One region of the Rhizobium sp. PRIMUS64 genome, then DNA from elsewhere that is predicted to be linked to it. Evidence: predicted binding sites of a transcription regulator. Region 1 holds the regulator's gene; each other region holds the start of a gene.
What was found. The regulator HrcA, encoded in region 1, represses chaperone genes, less so after heat shock. The targets are predictions, from matches to a motif close to GTTAGCACTCNCNNNNNGNGAGTGCTAAC.
Positions count from the first base shown of each region.

Region 2: the regulator HrcA is predicted to act here: its motif matches at 1,717-1,745, upstream of groES (co-chaperone GroES).
Region 3: the regulator HrcA is predicted to act here: its motif matches at 2,817-2,845, upstream of groES (co-chaperone GroES).

Region 1 is NZ_JALBGX010000078.1:23,351-28,429, reverse strand. It holds gene rdgB (RdgB/HAM1 family non-canonical purine NTP pyrophosphatase) at 1-337, opposite strand, end outside; gene MOV76_RS25565 (VOC family protein) at 338-763, opposite strand; gene rph (ribonuclease PH) at 760-1,479, opposite strand; gene hrcA (heat-inducible transcriptional repressor HrcA) at 1,608-2,696, shown strand; gene grpE (nucleotide exchange factor GrpE) at 2,808-3,440, shown strand; gene MOV76_RS25545 (nucleoside hydrolase) at 3,480-4,424, opposite strand; gene MOV76_RS25540 (Hsp20 family protein) at 4,703-5,079, shown strand, end outside.
Region 2 is NZ_JALBGX010000023.1:44,435-49,513, forward strand. It holds gene MOV76_RS12345 (HD domain-containing protein) at 1-399, opposite strand, end outside; gene MOV76_RS12350 (DUF2934 domain-containing protein) at 405-731, opposite strand; gene MOV76_RS12355 (hypothetical protein) at 785-1,141, opposite strand; gene MOV76_RS12360 (hypothetical protein) at 1,250-1,540, opposite strand; gene groES (co-chaperone GroES) at 1,892-2,206, shown strand; gene groL (chaperonin GroEL) at 2,366-3,994, shown strand; gene MOV76_RS12375 (hypothetical protein) at 4,049-4,306, shown strand; gene MOV76_RS12380 (SDR family oxidoreductase) at 4,287-5,036, opposite strand; gene MOV76_RS12385 (SDR family NAD(P)-dependent oxidoreductase) at 5,029-5,079, opposite strand, start outside.
Region 3 is NZ_JALBGX010000098.1:14,958-20,036, reverse strand. It holds gene ileS (isoleucine--tRNA ligase) at 1-406, opposite strand, end outside; gene MOV76_RS28580 (bifunctional riboflavin kinase/FAD synthetase) at 692-1,675, opposite strand; gene MOV76_RS28575 (TIGR01459 family HAD-type hydrolase) at 1,690-2,538, opposite strand; gene groES (co-chaperone GroES) at 2,903-3,199, shown strand; gene groL (chaperonin GroEL) at 3,272-4,912, shown strand.

The sequences.
Region 1 (5,079 bases):
CCTTTTCCACTTTGCCCATCGCCATGTCGAAATCGCGCGTGCCATCGGCCTTCTCCGCCCAATTGGCGGTGTAGACACCGGGATCGCCGCCGAGTGCGTCGACCACCAGCCCGGAATCGTCCGAAAGCGCCGGCATGCCGGCGGCATTGGCCGAGGCGACCGCCTTGATCGTCGCATTCTCCTCGAAGCTCGTGCCGGTCTCATCCGGTTCGACGAAGTTCAGCTCGGCGGCCGATTTGGCGGTGAAGCCGAGCGGCCCGATCAATTCCTGGATCTCGCGGATCTTGCCGGCATTGTGGCTGGCAACGACGATGGTCTTCGTTTCAAGCTTGCGCATTCAGATATCCTGTTCGATGCCCCAGATTTTAGCCTCCGCGCATTCCAGGCTGTTGCCGGCCGGATCGCGGAAATAGATCGAGCGGCCGCCGTTCGGCCAGCGCACCTCGGATTCGATCGCGACACCCGCCGCCTTCAGCCGTTCGGCCATGGCATCGATATTGCGGCCGGACACCCGGAAACAGGCATGGCCCTCGCCGGTCGCGCCATGCGGCGGCACCTGCAGTGCTTCAGGCGCCGGCGGCTTCACCGTTTGCTCGGGGTTGAAGATCAAGAGAACGCCTGGCCCGCAGCGGAAGAAGACATGCCGGTTGGCGGCGCGGGCGATCTTTTCAAGTCCGAGAACGTCTTCGTAGAACGTCTCGGCCTGGTCGAGATCCCGCGCATAGAGCGCCGTTTCCAACATGCCTTCCAGCATGGGGTTCATCCTTCGACGGCTTGCTTCTGCAGCGCCACGAGTTCGCCGATGCCGTTTCTGGCAAGCTGCATCAGCGAGGTGAATTCGCCTTCGCTGAACGGCGTGCCTTCGGCCGTTCCCTGGATCTCGACAATCCCACCAGTGCCCGTCATGACGAAGTTCGCATCGGTCTCGGCCGAGGAGTCCTCGAGGTAATCGAGATCGATCACCGGCTGGCTGGCGAAGATGCCGCAGGAGATGGCGGCGACGTGATCCTTCAGGACCCGGTCGACCTTGATCATGTTGCGGCTTTCCATCCATTTCAGGCAGTCGTAAAGCGCGATCCAGCCGCCGGTGATCGAAGCGGTCCGCGTGCCGCCATCGGCTTGGATGACGTCGCAATCGAGCGTGATCTGCCGTTCGCCGAGCGCCTGCAGGTCGACGACGGCACGCAGTGACCGGCCGATCAGCCGTTGGATTTCCTGGGTGCGGCCGCCCTGCTTGCCAGCGGCGGCCTCGCGCTTCATGCGTTCGCCGGTCGCCCGCGGCAGCATGCCGTATTCGGCCGTGACCCAGCCCTTGCCGGTATTGCGCAGCCATGGCGGCGTCTTTTCTTCGAGGCTCGCCGTGCAGAGCACATGCGTATCGCCGAACTTCACCAGGCAGGAGCCTTCCGCGTGCTTGGAAAAATTGCGCTCGAACGAGACCTTGCGCATCTGGTCGATTTTTCTGCCTGAAGGCCGCATTCTTATCTCCTGGAGTTTATTTGACCGCTTCTACGATTGGCGGCGCTCATTTGCAAATTCCCTTTTGCCACGGGTGCGAGTTTGACTTACTTTTCGGGAAGTATCATCAGCGCGGGTTCGAAAGCTTCATGGGCATCAGGTCGACGTCGGTTTCGGATGCCGTAGCTGCGCTGGACGAGCGCTCCAGGGAAATTTTTCGTCGCATCGTCGAAGGTTATCTGGAAAGCGGCGAGCCGCTCGGTTCGCGCAACCTGTCCCGGCTGCTGCCGATGTCGCTGTCGCCGGCCTCGGTGCGCAACGTCATGAGCGATCTCGAAGAGCTCGGCCTGATCTATTCGCCGCATGTCAGCGCCGGCCGGCTGCCGACCCAGATCGGCCTGCGCTTCTTCGTCGATGCCTTCATGCAGGTCGGCGACCTCTCCGCCGAGGAGCGCGCCAACATCGACCGGCAGGTGCGGGCCGAAAGCGGCGGCAACCCTGTCGAATCGATGATGAACGAGGCAAGCCGCATGCTATCCGGCATTTCGCGCGGTGCCGGCCTTGTCATCACCTCGAAAAGCGATCCGGTGCTGAAACATGTCGAGTTCATCCGGCTCGAACCGACAAAGGCGCTGGCCGTGCTCGTCGGCGATCACGATCAGGTGGAAAACCGCATCATCGAGCTGCCGGCGGGCGTCACCTCCTCGCAGCTGACGGAGGCGGCGAATTTTCTCAATGCCCACATGTCCGGTCAGACCCTGCCGGAGCTTCGCAAGCAATTAAGCCGGCTGAAGGACGATGTCCGCCACGAGCTCGATGCCCTGTCGCGCGATCTCGTCGAGCGCGGCATCGCTGTCTGGTCCGGCAGCCCGGACGAGGGAAAGCCCGCTCAGCTGATCATCCGCGGCCGCGCCAACCTGCTCGAGGGCCTGGCCGGCGCCGAGGATCTCGACCGGCTGCGCCTGCTGTTCGACGATCTCGAGAAGAAGGACAGCCTGATCGAGATTCTCAATCTCGCCGAAAGCGGTTCGGGGGTGCGCATCTTCATCGGTTCGGAAAACAAGCTCTTCTCGCTGTCCGGCTCGTCGCTGATCGTCGCGCCCTATCGTGATGATGATGATCGCATCGTCGGCGCCGTCGGCGTCATTGGCCCGACGCGGCTCAATTATTCCCGCATCGTGCCAATGGTGGACTATACAGCCCAACTCGTCTCCCGACTTTCGCGCAATCAGCTTTGACGAAGCAGCTATCAAGTGTGCGGAATTTTCGCTTCTTTGTCACGCAGACTTGATTTTTTTCGGTCAAACCTCGATATCGGGCGCATCTGAAGACACCAACCGGAGACCGTCATGACCGATGACACGACGAAAAACGGACCTGACGCAACTGCGGCCGATGCCGCAGCCGACGCTGCCGCCTACGTCGAGAACGAAACTGCGCAGCAAGAGCCCGCCCAGCCGGACCCGATCGAGCTTCTGAAAGCCGAAAACGGCGAACTACGCGACCGCTATCTGCGCCTTGCTGCCGAGATGGACAATCTGCGCCGGCGCACCGAGCGCGAGGTGAAGGATGCCAAGTCCTATTCCGTCGCGGGTTTCGCGCGCGACATGCTCGCCGTCTCGGACAATCTGCGCCGCGCGCTTGATGCCATCTCTCCGGAGACCAAGGCTGCGGCCGATGCCGGCCTGAGCACGCTGATCGAGGGTGTCGAGATGACCGAGCGCGCCATGCTGTCGGCTCTCGAGCGCCATGGCGTTCGCAAGCTGGAGCCGGTTGGCCAGAAGTTCGATCCGAATTTCCATCAGGCGATGTTCGAGGTGCCGAACCCGGACGTGCCGAACAACACGGTCGTCCAGGTCGTGCAGGCAGGCTTCACCATCGGCGAGCGCGTGCTGCGCCCGGCCATGGTCGGCGTCGCCAAGGGCGGCCCGAAGCCGGCCGAAGCCGAAACCAACTCTGTCTTCGACGAGAAGGACGCCTGATATCATTTCCCTCTCCCTCGGGAGAGGGAGGCCAAAGGATCAGATGCGGGCGAAGCGTTCGATCAGCAGATCGAAGAAGCCGTCCGCATCGACATGGCGCATGACCCTGGCATTGCGCTTGCGCTCGGTCACATGCCACCAGTCGACGACCGTCATGCCGATGGTGAGTTCGGACTGGACCTCGATCTCGACATTGCAGTCCCGGCCCTGGAAAAGCTCCGGCTTCAGCAGGTAGGCGACAACGGTCGGGTCGTGTAGCGGCCCGCCGTCGGAACCGTATTTCTCGATGTCGAAGCGCTCAAAGAATTCCAGCATCTCGACCATGGCCTTTGCCGGCGCCGTGCCGATCTCGGCCATGCGTTTCACCCGGTCCTTGCGGGTCAGCAATTGATGCGTCACGTCAAGCGGCATCATCACGATCGGAACGCCTGAGCGGAAGACGATGTCGGCGGCCTCGGGGTCGACATAGATGTTGAATTCGGCCGCCGGCGTGATGTTGCCGCCCTCGAAGAAGCCGCCGCCCATCATCACCAACTCGCGGATGCGGGGGACGATGTCGGGCGCCTTCTGGAAGGCCATGCCGATATTGGTGAGCGGCCCGAGCGTGCACAGCGTTACCGTGCCCTCCGGCTCGCGGCGCAGCGTCTCGATGATGAAGTCGACGGCATGGCCGGGCTGCAACGCCATCGTCGGCTCGCTGAGTTCCGGACCGTCGAGGCCGGTCTTGCCGTGCACATGTTCGGCCGTTACCAGCTTGCGGGCGATCGGCGCATCGGCGCCGGCAAAAACCATCGTCTCCGTCCGGCCGCAGAGCTCGCAGACGATGCGCGCATTGCGGCTGGTAAACGAAAGCGGCACGTTGCCGGCGACCGTGGTGATCCCCAAAACCTCCAGCTCATCGGGACTGCCGAAGGCAAGCATGATGGCGGCCGCGTCGTCCTGGCCGGGATCCGTGTCGATGATGATCTTTCTTGCGCTTGCCATTCCGATCGTTCCATCCTCGCACTGCGTGTTATCGGCATGCACCGATTTCTTCACTTCCCGTCACAAATCAGCACATTCCGCGCGGGCACGTTTTGATGCGAGGCAGCGGAGGCTTTGTCAAGGAAAGAGCCGGGCCGCCACCACCTCAAAATTGAGAGGGCGCGCCGACACGTCGCGCCCACGCCTTGCAGCGCCGGGCTCTTCTCCCCATATTAGCGGCATCCGGATGCTGCGTTTGAGGTCCGGGATGGTCGCTTGCGTCAAGGACTTGAAAAGAGATGAGCCGCATTACCCCTTTCGCCAGCCCCCTGCTTCTGGGCTTCGATGCCATGGAAAAGACGCTGGAGCGCATTTCCAAGGCGAGCGACGGATATCCGCCCTATAATATCGAACGCATCGGCGCCGACAGCGGCGCGCCGGAACGTTTGCGCATCACCCTTGCCGTGGCCGGCTTCAGCGAGGAGGAACTCGATGTCTCCATTGAGGAGAACCAGCTTCTGATCCGCGGCCGCCAGGTCGAACAGGGCGAGCGGGATTATCTCTATCGCGGCATCGCCGCCCGCCAGTTCCAGCGCACCTTCGTTCTTGCCGACGGCATGCAGGTGCTCGGCGCCGGCCTGAAGAACGGTCTGCTCTCCGTCGATCTAATTCGTCC
Region 2 (5,079 bases), on a different contig from region 1:
GCGCAGAAGATCCAGGCCGCGCTGGTATTTTTCCGTTTTCTTGCCAGCTTGTTCGGCCTGCCGGAGATTATCTTCGAGATCGGCCCGTTTGACGGGCAAGGCCAGCGGGTTTGATGCCGCACGTCTGACGAAGTCGTCATCCGGCTCGTCCGGCCGCCTTGTCAGAGCATTCACCGCCGAGATGATCGCCGGCGGAAAGCCTTCTTCCCTCAGCCTGTCGAGCGTCCAGCCGCTTCCCTTCTCGACGACGTCATGAAGATAGGCGACCGTTCGCGTCTCGTCACCGGAAACCAGAAGGGCTACCCGCTGGCAGTGCTCGAAGAACGGCCGGCCGGTTTTGTCCGCCTTACCTTCATGGGCCGTAAGAGCAATCTGGATGGCATGGTCGAGATGCTGCATGGCGATCACGGTCCCTCGGTCTTCCTGATCTTCCGTCGGGAAGGCTTTTCGCCCGTCGTCATCTCGATGCCAGGGACGGGAGCCACGGCGGCCTGGACAGGCCTCGCCGGCCGCCGATCGAGATCGCCGCTCTCACCGGCGCCTTGAAGCAGCGCTGCATCATCCCTATCGTCTTCATCGAGCAGGTTCTGCAGCGTCTCATGCTCATCCTCGCCGGCAAGTTCGTCGCAGGCTTGAAGCCAATGGCGCTCGTCGGCGCCATCCGGGCGGCCCTCGGCCTCCCAGATCTCGTAGGCACGGCGACGGATCTGCTCGTGCTTGTCTATAGCCATGATCGCCTCCAAGGGCATTTGATGAGCCATCCGAGGAACGGGCCCAGTCGCTTTCACGGCGTGTTGACGGTTGGAAGAAAATCCTCCACCTGTTTGCGCTTGCCCTTCGAAAGCGTCTCCACCCGTTCCTTCCAGAACCGCTCGGCCTCGGGTGGATCCTCATCCCATTGGCGAACATCGGTGATGTTGTCGTCGATCATGGACCGACGGTGGCCGCCAAGGCTGAGATATTCTTTCGCAAGCTTCAGGCTTGGGGTTTCAGTGCCGCTATCGCGATCTGATGTCGAACTCACGTTGCGCCGGGCATTTTCCAATGCTCGCTTGCGATCGGTCTCGGCTCGCTCCGTATCGGCGGAACGAGCGTCATCTGTCCCGCTCTCGGGCGGCACGTTGGATCTGGAAGTCATCATGGATCACCTCTCGATGTTGTGATCCAATAACCTTTGCAAGCAGTGAGAGTTCCGCGTGGGTTGCGATTGATTTGAGCGGGCGATCGAGCCGCACCGTCCGGGCGGCAATCAATGAACGGCCATACTCACCATTCGATAGGGGTGCACGGCCTCGAATTGCGAGATCATCGCCGTCGCCTGCTGAAATACGAGCTCGGCATTTTCTGGATCGTCACGGGCGAGTTCATCGGCATTGACGCGGATCGCTTCAGCCATGTTGTTGGAAAGCGTCGCGAAATGCGTATTGCCTTCGACGTAGGCCTCACGCGCCGTGTCCTCCAGCGTTCTAGCGATATCGACGAGGATTTCCTCGCGTTCTTCGATACTGAGGTCTTTGATTATGTTGGTCTTCTCTTCCATGTCACTCACTCCAAAAGACGTGGGACGCTGCTCGAGCTCATTAAGCCTCGATCATCAAAGAGTTGGGAACGCCGAAATCCGGATTCAAGTTCAGTATAGCTCGAACTCGCCTCCGGTACGGCGCCATCGCCTTCATCATTCGAACGCGGGAGCCGATTTTCTGTTCCCTGCCAGGCGTTGGCACTCACGGGCAGGGAGTGCTAATTTTTCTTTCATCCCTCTTGAATTGCAAAGCCGTCGAACCAAATCATTCTCGCACGGCTCGCGGCTCGCGCGCTGCGCACCCGCCCGGATTGGTCATCCGGTCCGGCTAGGGAACAACGTCATCATTGTTTGTCGATGGAGGAAGACATGTCGTTCCGACCGCTTCATGACCGCATTCTCGTCCGCCGGGTCGATTCAGAGGAAAAGACCAAGGGCGGCATCATCATTCCCGATACCGCCAAGGAGAAACCGCAGGAAGGCGAGGTCATCGCCGTCGGCCCCGGCGCACGCAACGACGCCGGCCAGATACAGGCGCTCGACGTCAAGGCCGGCGATCGCATCCTATTCGGCAAATGGTCCGGTACCGAGATCAAGATCAACGGCGAAGACCTGCTGATCATGAAGGAAAGCGACGTGATGGGCATCATCGAAGCCCAGGGCGAAAAGAAGCAGGCCGCATGAGATCCCTGCGGACATCAGTCAATGCAGGGCAGGAGCGCATCAGCTTTTCATGGAAACGCAGAACCGCTCCAAGCTTTTATTTCTGACGCAATTCCGAACGGAAAAACCGCTACGCACTTTTCCTGGAATTGCTCTGGCTGCCTATGAAGGAGTGAGGACATGGCTGCTAAAGAAATCAAATTCAGCACCGAAGCCCGCGAGAAGATGTTGCGTGGCGTCGACATCCTGGCCAACGCCGTGAAGGCGACCCTCGGCCCGAAGGGCCGCAACGTCGTGATCGACAAGTCGTTCGGCGCCCCGCGCATCACCAAGGACGGGGTTTCGGTCGCCAAGGAAATCGAACTCGAAGACAAGTTCGAGAATATGGGCGCCCAGATGGTCCGCGAAGTTGCTTCGAAGACCAGCGACATTGCCGGCGACGGCACCACCACCGCAACGGTGCTGGCCCAGGCGATCGTCAAGGAGGGCGCCAAGGCAGTTACCTCAGGGATGAACCCGATGGACCTGAAACGCGGCATCGATCTTGCGGTCGCCGCCATCGTCGCGGAACTGAAGGCCAATGCCCGCAAGATCTCAAACAATTCCGAAATCGCCCAGGTCGGCACGATCTCCGCCAATGGCGATGCCGAAATCGGCCGCTTTTTGGCGGAAGCCATGGAAAAGGTCGGCAATGATGGCGTCATCACCGTCGAAGAAGCCAAGACCGCCGAAACCGAACTCGAAGTTGTCGAAGGCATGCAGTTCGATCGCGGCTATCTCAGCCCCTACTTCGTGACTAATGCCGACAAGATGCGGGTGGAGTTCGAAGACCCTTATATCCTCATCCACGAGAAGAAGCTCTCGAACCTGCAGTCGATGCTGCCGGTTCTCGAAGCCGTCGTCCAGTCCAGCAAGCCGCTGCTCATCATCGCTGAAGATGTCGAAGGCGAAGCCCTGGCAACCCTCGTTGTCAACAAGCTGCGCGGTGGCCTCAAGATCGCTGCCGTCAAGGCGCCCGGCTTCGGCGACCGCCGCAAGGCCATGCTCGAAGACATCGCCATCCTGACCGCCGGCACCGTCATCTCCGAAGATCTCGGCATCAAGCTTGAATCCGTCACGCTCGACATGCTCGGCCGAGCCAAGAAGGTGTCGATCGAGAAGGAGAACACCACAATCGTCGACGGTTCGGGCGCCAAGTCCGACATCGAAGGTCGTGTGGCCCAGATCAAGGCCCAGATCGAAGAGACCACATCCGACTATGACCGCGAGAAGCTGCAGGAACGTCTTGCCAAGCTCGCTGGCGGCGTTGCCGTCATCCGCGTCGGCGGCTCGACGGAAGTCGAAGTGAAGGAGAAGAAGGATCGCGTCGACGACGCGCTTCACGCAACCCGCGCGGCGGTCGAGGAAGGCATTCTGCCGGGCGGCGGTGTGGCGCTGCTGCGCGCCGTCAAGGCGCTCGACGCCGTCAAGACCGCCAATGGTGACCAGCGCGTCGGTGTCGACATCGTTCGCCGCGCGGTCGAGGCGCCGGCTCGCCAGATCGCCGAAAACGCCGGAGCGGAAGGCTCGGTCATTGTCGGCAAGCTGCGCGAGAAAAGCGAGTTCTCCTACGGATGGAACGCTCAGACGGGCGAATATGGCGACCTTTATGCACAGGGCGTCATCGATCCGGCCAAGGTGGTTCGCACCGCGCTGCAGGATGCGGCCTCCATCGCCGGCCTCCTCGTCACGACGGAAGCCATGATCGCCGAGAAGCCCAAGAAGGACGCGCCGCCGCCAATGCCCGCCGGCCCCGGCATGGACTTCTAAGGCGTTTGCCGGCCCGCCGGCCTCGCCGGGCGGGCCTCATCCGAGGGAATAGAGATGGTTCAAACGATCAAAAACCGATCGCAGGTGCCGCTGGACTCCCGCGATCTTGAAACCTGCCAGCGCGTCTTCGACAGGCTCAGCGCCGATTACGGGGTGGCAAGGGACAGCGACGAAGCCGAACGAATGGCGAGCATCGTCATCGAGCTCTACCGACAGGGCGTGCGCGACCCCGATCACCTGCAGTCGATGGTCGAGGCGGCCCGCGGCCTCTTCGAAGCGAGCGAGCGCCCGCCTACTGCTCAGGGAATTTGACCATGCTGCCGCCGCCGGTCGCCTGGTCCGTCGGGAAGACCTCTATCCTGGCGACGTCGACGAAGACGGGAAGCTCGATGGCGTTCGAGATGATCGAGGCGATGTGGGAAGGCTGGATCGGACGGTAGCCGTCATAAAGCAGGGTCCGCGCCTGGTTGCCCGCTATTGCGGTTCGATAAAGCTCCGTCTGAACACGGCCCGGCACCACCTCGGTCACTCGAACCGAGGTCCCGAGCAGGTCGCAGCGCAGATTGTCGCAAAACAGGCTGAGCCCGGCCTTCGACGGGCCGTAGGCCGCCATGTTCGGATAGGGTGCCTGGCCGCCGCTCGAACCGATATAGATCAGGTGGCCGCGCTTTCGCTCGACCATAGCAGGCAGGAATGCGCGGGTCAGATGCATCGGGGCTTTGAGATTGATGTCGATCATGGCATCGATCTCGGACGGTTCGATCTCGCTGAATGTCGCCCGTGTCGAGAGAATGCCGGCATTGTTGACCAGGATGTCGACGTCTGTTCCGTGAAGCTGCTTGACGATTTCGGCGGTATCGCGCACATCGGCACGGACCGGCTTCGCCCCGCTTTCTCGCGCCAGTTCCTCGAGCGCCTCTGCGTTTCGGCCAACGGCATAAACCGTCAGCCCCATCTCGCGTAGTTTGCCGACGGTGGCGCGACCGATGCCGCTCGTCGCACCGGTGACAAGGGCGACCTGATAGGGCAGCGGCTCAGACATAGATATAGCCTCCGCTGACGACGACATTTTCGCCGGTGGCATA
Region 3 (5,079 bases), on a different contig from region 1:
GGCATTCCCGGCGGAATTCATTGACCGGGACCTCGTCCTTGTTCTTGCCCTTCTCGCGGTACTTCTCTTCGATCTTCCATTCGATCGGCAGGCCGTGGCAATCCCAGCCGGGCACGTAATTGGCGTCGTAGCCGCGCATCTGGAACGAACGGTTGATGACGTCCTTGAGGATCTTGTTCAGCGCGTGGCCGATATGAATGTTGCCGTTGGCATAGGGCGGACCGTCGTGAAGGACGAATTTCTCGCGGCCGGCGGCGGAAGCGCGCAGTTTCTTGTAGAGACCCATCTCCTGCCAGCGCTTGACGAGTTCCGGCTCCTTCTGCGGCAGGCCGGCGCGCATGGGGAAATCAGTCTCGGGCAAATAGAGGGTCTTCGAATAGTCGATCTTTTCGGCTGTGTCGGTCATGTCTGGCAATCGTTTCTGGCGGCCCGGAAAGGGCGCAACGGGCGTGAAATAGCTGGTGGCGGAAGCGCTCGTTTCCAAGCGCTGAAAACCCGGACCTTCCGGCCGCTTAGCGCGCGCGGAAGGCCGGGCCGATAATTCGCATCATCATTGCCAGCCGAAATTTCGTCATCGCGCCGGTTCATAGGCGTTTTTGCCGGGAAAAGGAAGAGAAGAATTGGCGGCTAGCAATCGGCATCAACGGCTGGAATTGACGGTGTCCCAGCGACAGCCGCACTCAAGGCGACCTCAGGAAAAGCACAGTTTCCCATCAAGCGCACTGAGCGGCGTAACACCCGCAAGCAGCGCCCTCGCCTCTTCCTCATCGCGTTTGATCTGGGCGACGAGCGGATCGAGGCCGTCGAATTTCAGCTCGGGTCTGATATAGCCGAAGAAGGAGACTGAGCAGAGCTGGCCGTAGAGATCGCCGCTGAAATCGAAAAGATAGGTTTCGAGCAGCGGTGCGCCGTTTTCCGTCACCGTCGGGCGGCGGCCGTAGCTTGCGACGGCATCGTGGAGCGTGCCGTCCTGACGGCGGAAGCGGACGGCGTAGATGCCGGCGGCAAGATCGACCTCCGGCGGCAGGCGCATGTTGGCTGTGGGAAAACCGAGCTGGCGGCCGAGCTTTTCGCCGTCGATCACCTCGGCTTCCACCGTGTAGCGGTAGCCCAGCATGCCGGCGACTTCGCTGACGCTGCCCTCCTTCAGGAGCGCGCGGATATGGCTTGAAGAGACGACATCGGCGTTTTCGTCGCGGAAGGCATCGATCAAGGTGACGCCGAAGCCGTAGCTATGGCCGGCATTCATCAGGAAGGCGGGACCGCCCTCGCGGCCGCGGCCGAAATGGAAATCGAAGCCGGTGACGACTTCGGAGGCGCCGAGCCAATCCTTCAGGATCGAATGGATGAAATCATCGGCCGAGCGCTGCGAGAATTCGTAGTCGAAGGGATACTCGATGACGGCGCTGAAACCCAGCGTTTCCAGGATGCGGGCCTTCAGCGGCGCGGGCGTCAGGCGGAAGACCGGCGCCTGCGGCCGAAAGACCGTGCGCGGATGCGGCTCGAAGGTCAGCACCAAAGCGGGGATACCGCGCGCCTTGGAGATTTCGAGCGCGCGGCTCAGCACCGATTGATGGCCGCGGTGCACGCCGTCGAAATTACCGATGGCAATGACGCCGCCCTTCAGATGGGCGGGCAAGGGTTCCCGGGTTTCATTGCGGTGGAAGACGGTCATCGGCTGGCTTCTCTTCATGCAAGGCGTGGCATCCACCACTTCGGCGCGGCTTTCTCCCGTTCGAGATAGGCGTTGAGGATCGCCTCGTCGGTTTCGCCGTTGAGGGTGTATTCCCTGGCGTGGATACCGCCGCTGATGTAAAGAAGGTCGAGGCCATAATTCAAGGCACCGCGCACATCGGTCGGCATGCCGTCGCCGATCGCCAGCACTCGGTCGACGGGGAAATCGCCGCGAAGCTCGCGGGCAGCGGCCAGCGTCGCCTCGTAGATCGGCCGGTGCGGCTTGCCGGCGATGCGGGTGCTGCCACCGAGCTGTTCGTAATAGGCGGCCATGGCGCCGGCGCAGGGGATGATGCGATGGCCGCGCTCGACGATGAGGTCGGGATTGGCGCAGATCATCGGCACGTCGCGGGCTTTGAAGTTGAGAAGCATGTCGGTGTAATCCTCCGGCTTCTCGGTCTCGTCGTCGAAAAAGCCGGTGCAGACCAGCGATTGCGCTTCGCCCGCCGGCCGGCGCTCGACGCCAATGCCTTCGAGAAGCGCCTTGTCGCGCTCCGGGCCGAGCAGAAAGACCGTCTTCGGCCCTTCGGAGATCAGCCCTCGCGTGACGTCACCCGAGGTGACGATCTTGTCATAGGCGCTGTCGGGAACGCCGATCTGGCGCAGCTGCTCGACCACCTGCCAGGAAAGACGCGGCGAATTGGTGATGAGGACGACGGCGACGCCACTCTCACGTGCCGCTTCAAGGGCGGTTGCCGCCTTCGGGAACGGATCGACGCCGTTGTGAACGACGCCCCAGACATCACAGAGCACCACATCATAGTGACTTGTTATCTCCGAGAAGTTTTCTATCCGCTTCGCCATTCCGATTTCCCGATTTGCTTCAGTCACCGGTGACATTGCAAAGGCGCAAGGCGATGGCAAGGCATTTTCTTTGCTGCCGGCCAATGGGAAGATTTCGACCGGCGATCGGCGGGAGTGGATGGGCAAAGCTTGACGATCCCATCCCGAGGCGGAGGGGTACGGCTGCGCCGGGTTTCGGCCGCAATCTCCGACTATTCTCCGGCCTCTTCACAATTCCGGCGCAAAAATTCGTGATTGCTCTCATTGACTCCTTTCGGAGCCATCCCTAAATGCTCGTCGCTAGCACTCACCGCAAGGGAGTGCTAACACCTATCCATGTGGGCCACTCCGGTCCGCGAATGTCATTCGATCGAGGGATTAGACAATGGCAAGCACCAACTTCCGCCCCCTTCACGACCGCGTCGTTGTTCGCCGCGTTGAGTCCGAAGCCAAGACCAAGGGTGGCATCATCATTCCCGATACCGCCAAGGAAAAGCCGCAGGAAGGCGAAATCGTCGCCGTCGGCTCCGGCGCGCGCGATGAGTCCGGCAAGGTTGTCGCACTCGACGTCAAGGCTGGCGACCGCATCCTGTTCGGCAAGTGGTCCGGCACCGAAGTCAAGATCGACGGCGAAGACCTTCTGATCATGAAGGAAGCCGACATTATGGGCATTATCGGCTGATCGGCCGACCTGCTTTCCCGAAATGGCTGACGGGCTCTTTGCCCGAACAACTCGAATTCAGGAGTTAAGAATATGGCATCTAAAGAAATCAAGTTTGGCCGCACCGCGCGCGAAAAGATGCTGCGTGGCGTCGACATTCTCGCCGATGCAGTGAAGGTAACGCTCGGCCCGAAGGGCCGTAACGTCATCATCGACAAGTCCTTCGGCGCTCCGCGCATCACCAAGGACGGCGTTTCGGTCGCCAAGGAAATCGAACTCGAAGACAAGTTCGAAAACATGGGCGCCCAGATGGTCCGCGAAGTTGCTTCGAAGACCAACGACATCGCCGGCGACGGCACCACGACTGCAACCGTTCTTGCCCAGGCGATCGTTCGCGAAGGCAACAAGGCCGTTGCCGCCGGCATGAACCCGATGGACCTGAAGCGCGGCATCGATCTTGCTGTTGCTGACGTCGTGAAGGATCTCCAGGCCAAGGCCAAGAAGATCTCCACCTCGGAAGAAGTTGCACAGGTCGGCACGATTTCGGCCAATGGCGACAAGCAGGTCGGTCTCGACATTGCTGAAGCCATGCAGAAGGTCGGCAACGAAGGCGTCATCACGGTTGAAGAAGCCAAGACCGCCGAAACCGAACTCGAAGTCGTCGAAGGCATGCAGTTCGACCGCGGCTACCTCAGCCCCTACTTCGTGACCAACCCGGAAAAGATGATCGCAGACCTCGAAGACGTCTTCATTCTCCTTCATGAGAAGAAGCTCTCGAACCTGCAGTCGATGCTCCCGGTTCTCGAAGCTGTCGTCCAGACCGGCAAGCCGCTCCTCATCGTCGCTGAAGACGTCGAAGGCGAAGCCCTCGCAACGCTCGTCGTCAACAAGCTGCGCGGTGGTCTCAAGATCGCTGCCGTCAAGGCTCCTGGCTTCGGCGACCGCCGCAAGGCCATGCTCGAAGACATCGCCATCCTGACGGGCGGCACTGTCATCTCTGAAGATCTCGGCATCAAGCTCGAATCCGTCACGCTCGACATGCTCGGCCGTGCCAAGAAGGTTTCGATCTCCAAGGAAAACACGACGATCGTCGACGGTTCGGGCGCCAAGACAGACATCGAAGGCCGTGTTGCCCAGATCAAGGCTCAGATCGAAGAAACCACCTCCGACTACGACCGCGAGAAGCTGCAGGAACGCCTTGCCAAGCTCGCTGGCGGCGTTGCCGTCATCCGCGTCGGCGGCTCGACGGAAGTTGAAGTGAAGGAAAAGAAGGACCGCATCGACGACGCGCTCAACGCGACCCGCGCTGCTGTTCAGGAAGGCATCGTCCCCGGCGGCGGTATCGCTCTGCTCCGCTCCTCCACGAAGATCACCGTCAAGGGTGCAAACGACGACCAGGAAGCCGGCATCAACATCGTTCGCCGCGCCCTGCAGTCGCTCGTTCGTCAGATCGCTGAAAACGCAGGCGACGAAGCCTCGATCGTTGTCGGCAAGGTCCTCGACAAGAACGAAGACAACTTCGGCTACAACGCCCAGACATCCGAATATGGCGACATGATCGCCATGGGTATCGTCGACCCGCTCAAGGTCGTTCGCACGGCGCTGCAGAACGCCGCTTCTGTCGCATCGCTGCTGATCACCACCGAAGCCATGATCGCCGAACTGCCGAAGAAGGATGCCCCAGCTGGCATGCCGGGCGGCATGGGCGGCATGGGCGGTATGGACATGATGTGATCGGCGAAAGCCATCACTGACCACCATTCCGGTATCCGGAACAGGAAGGGCGGCCCTCGGGTCGCCCTTTCTTTTGTCCAAAGCGATTCGACGCCCGGCCCAATTGGCATAGCGATGAAACGTTTGCCTGGCTCCTATTGCCGACTCCGCGGCGCGAAGCTTGCGCC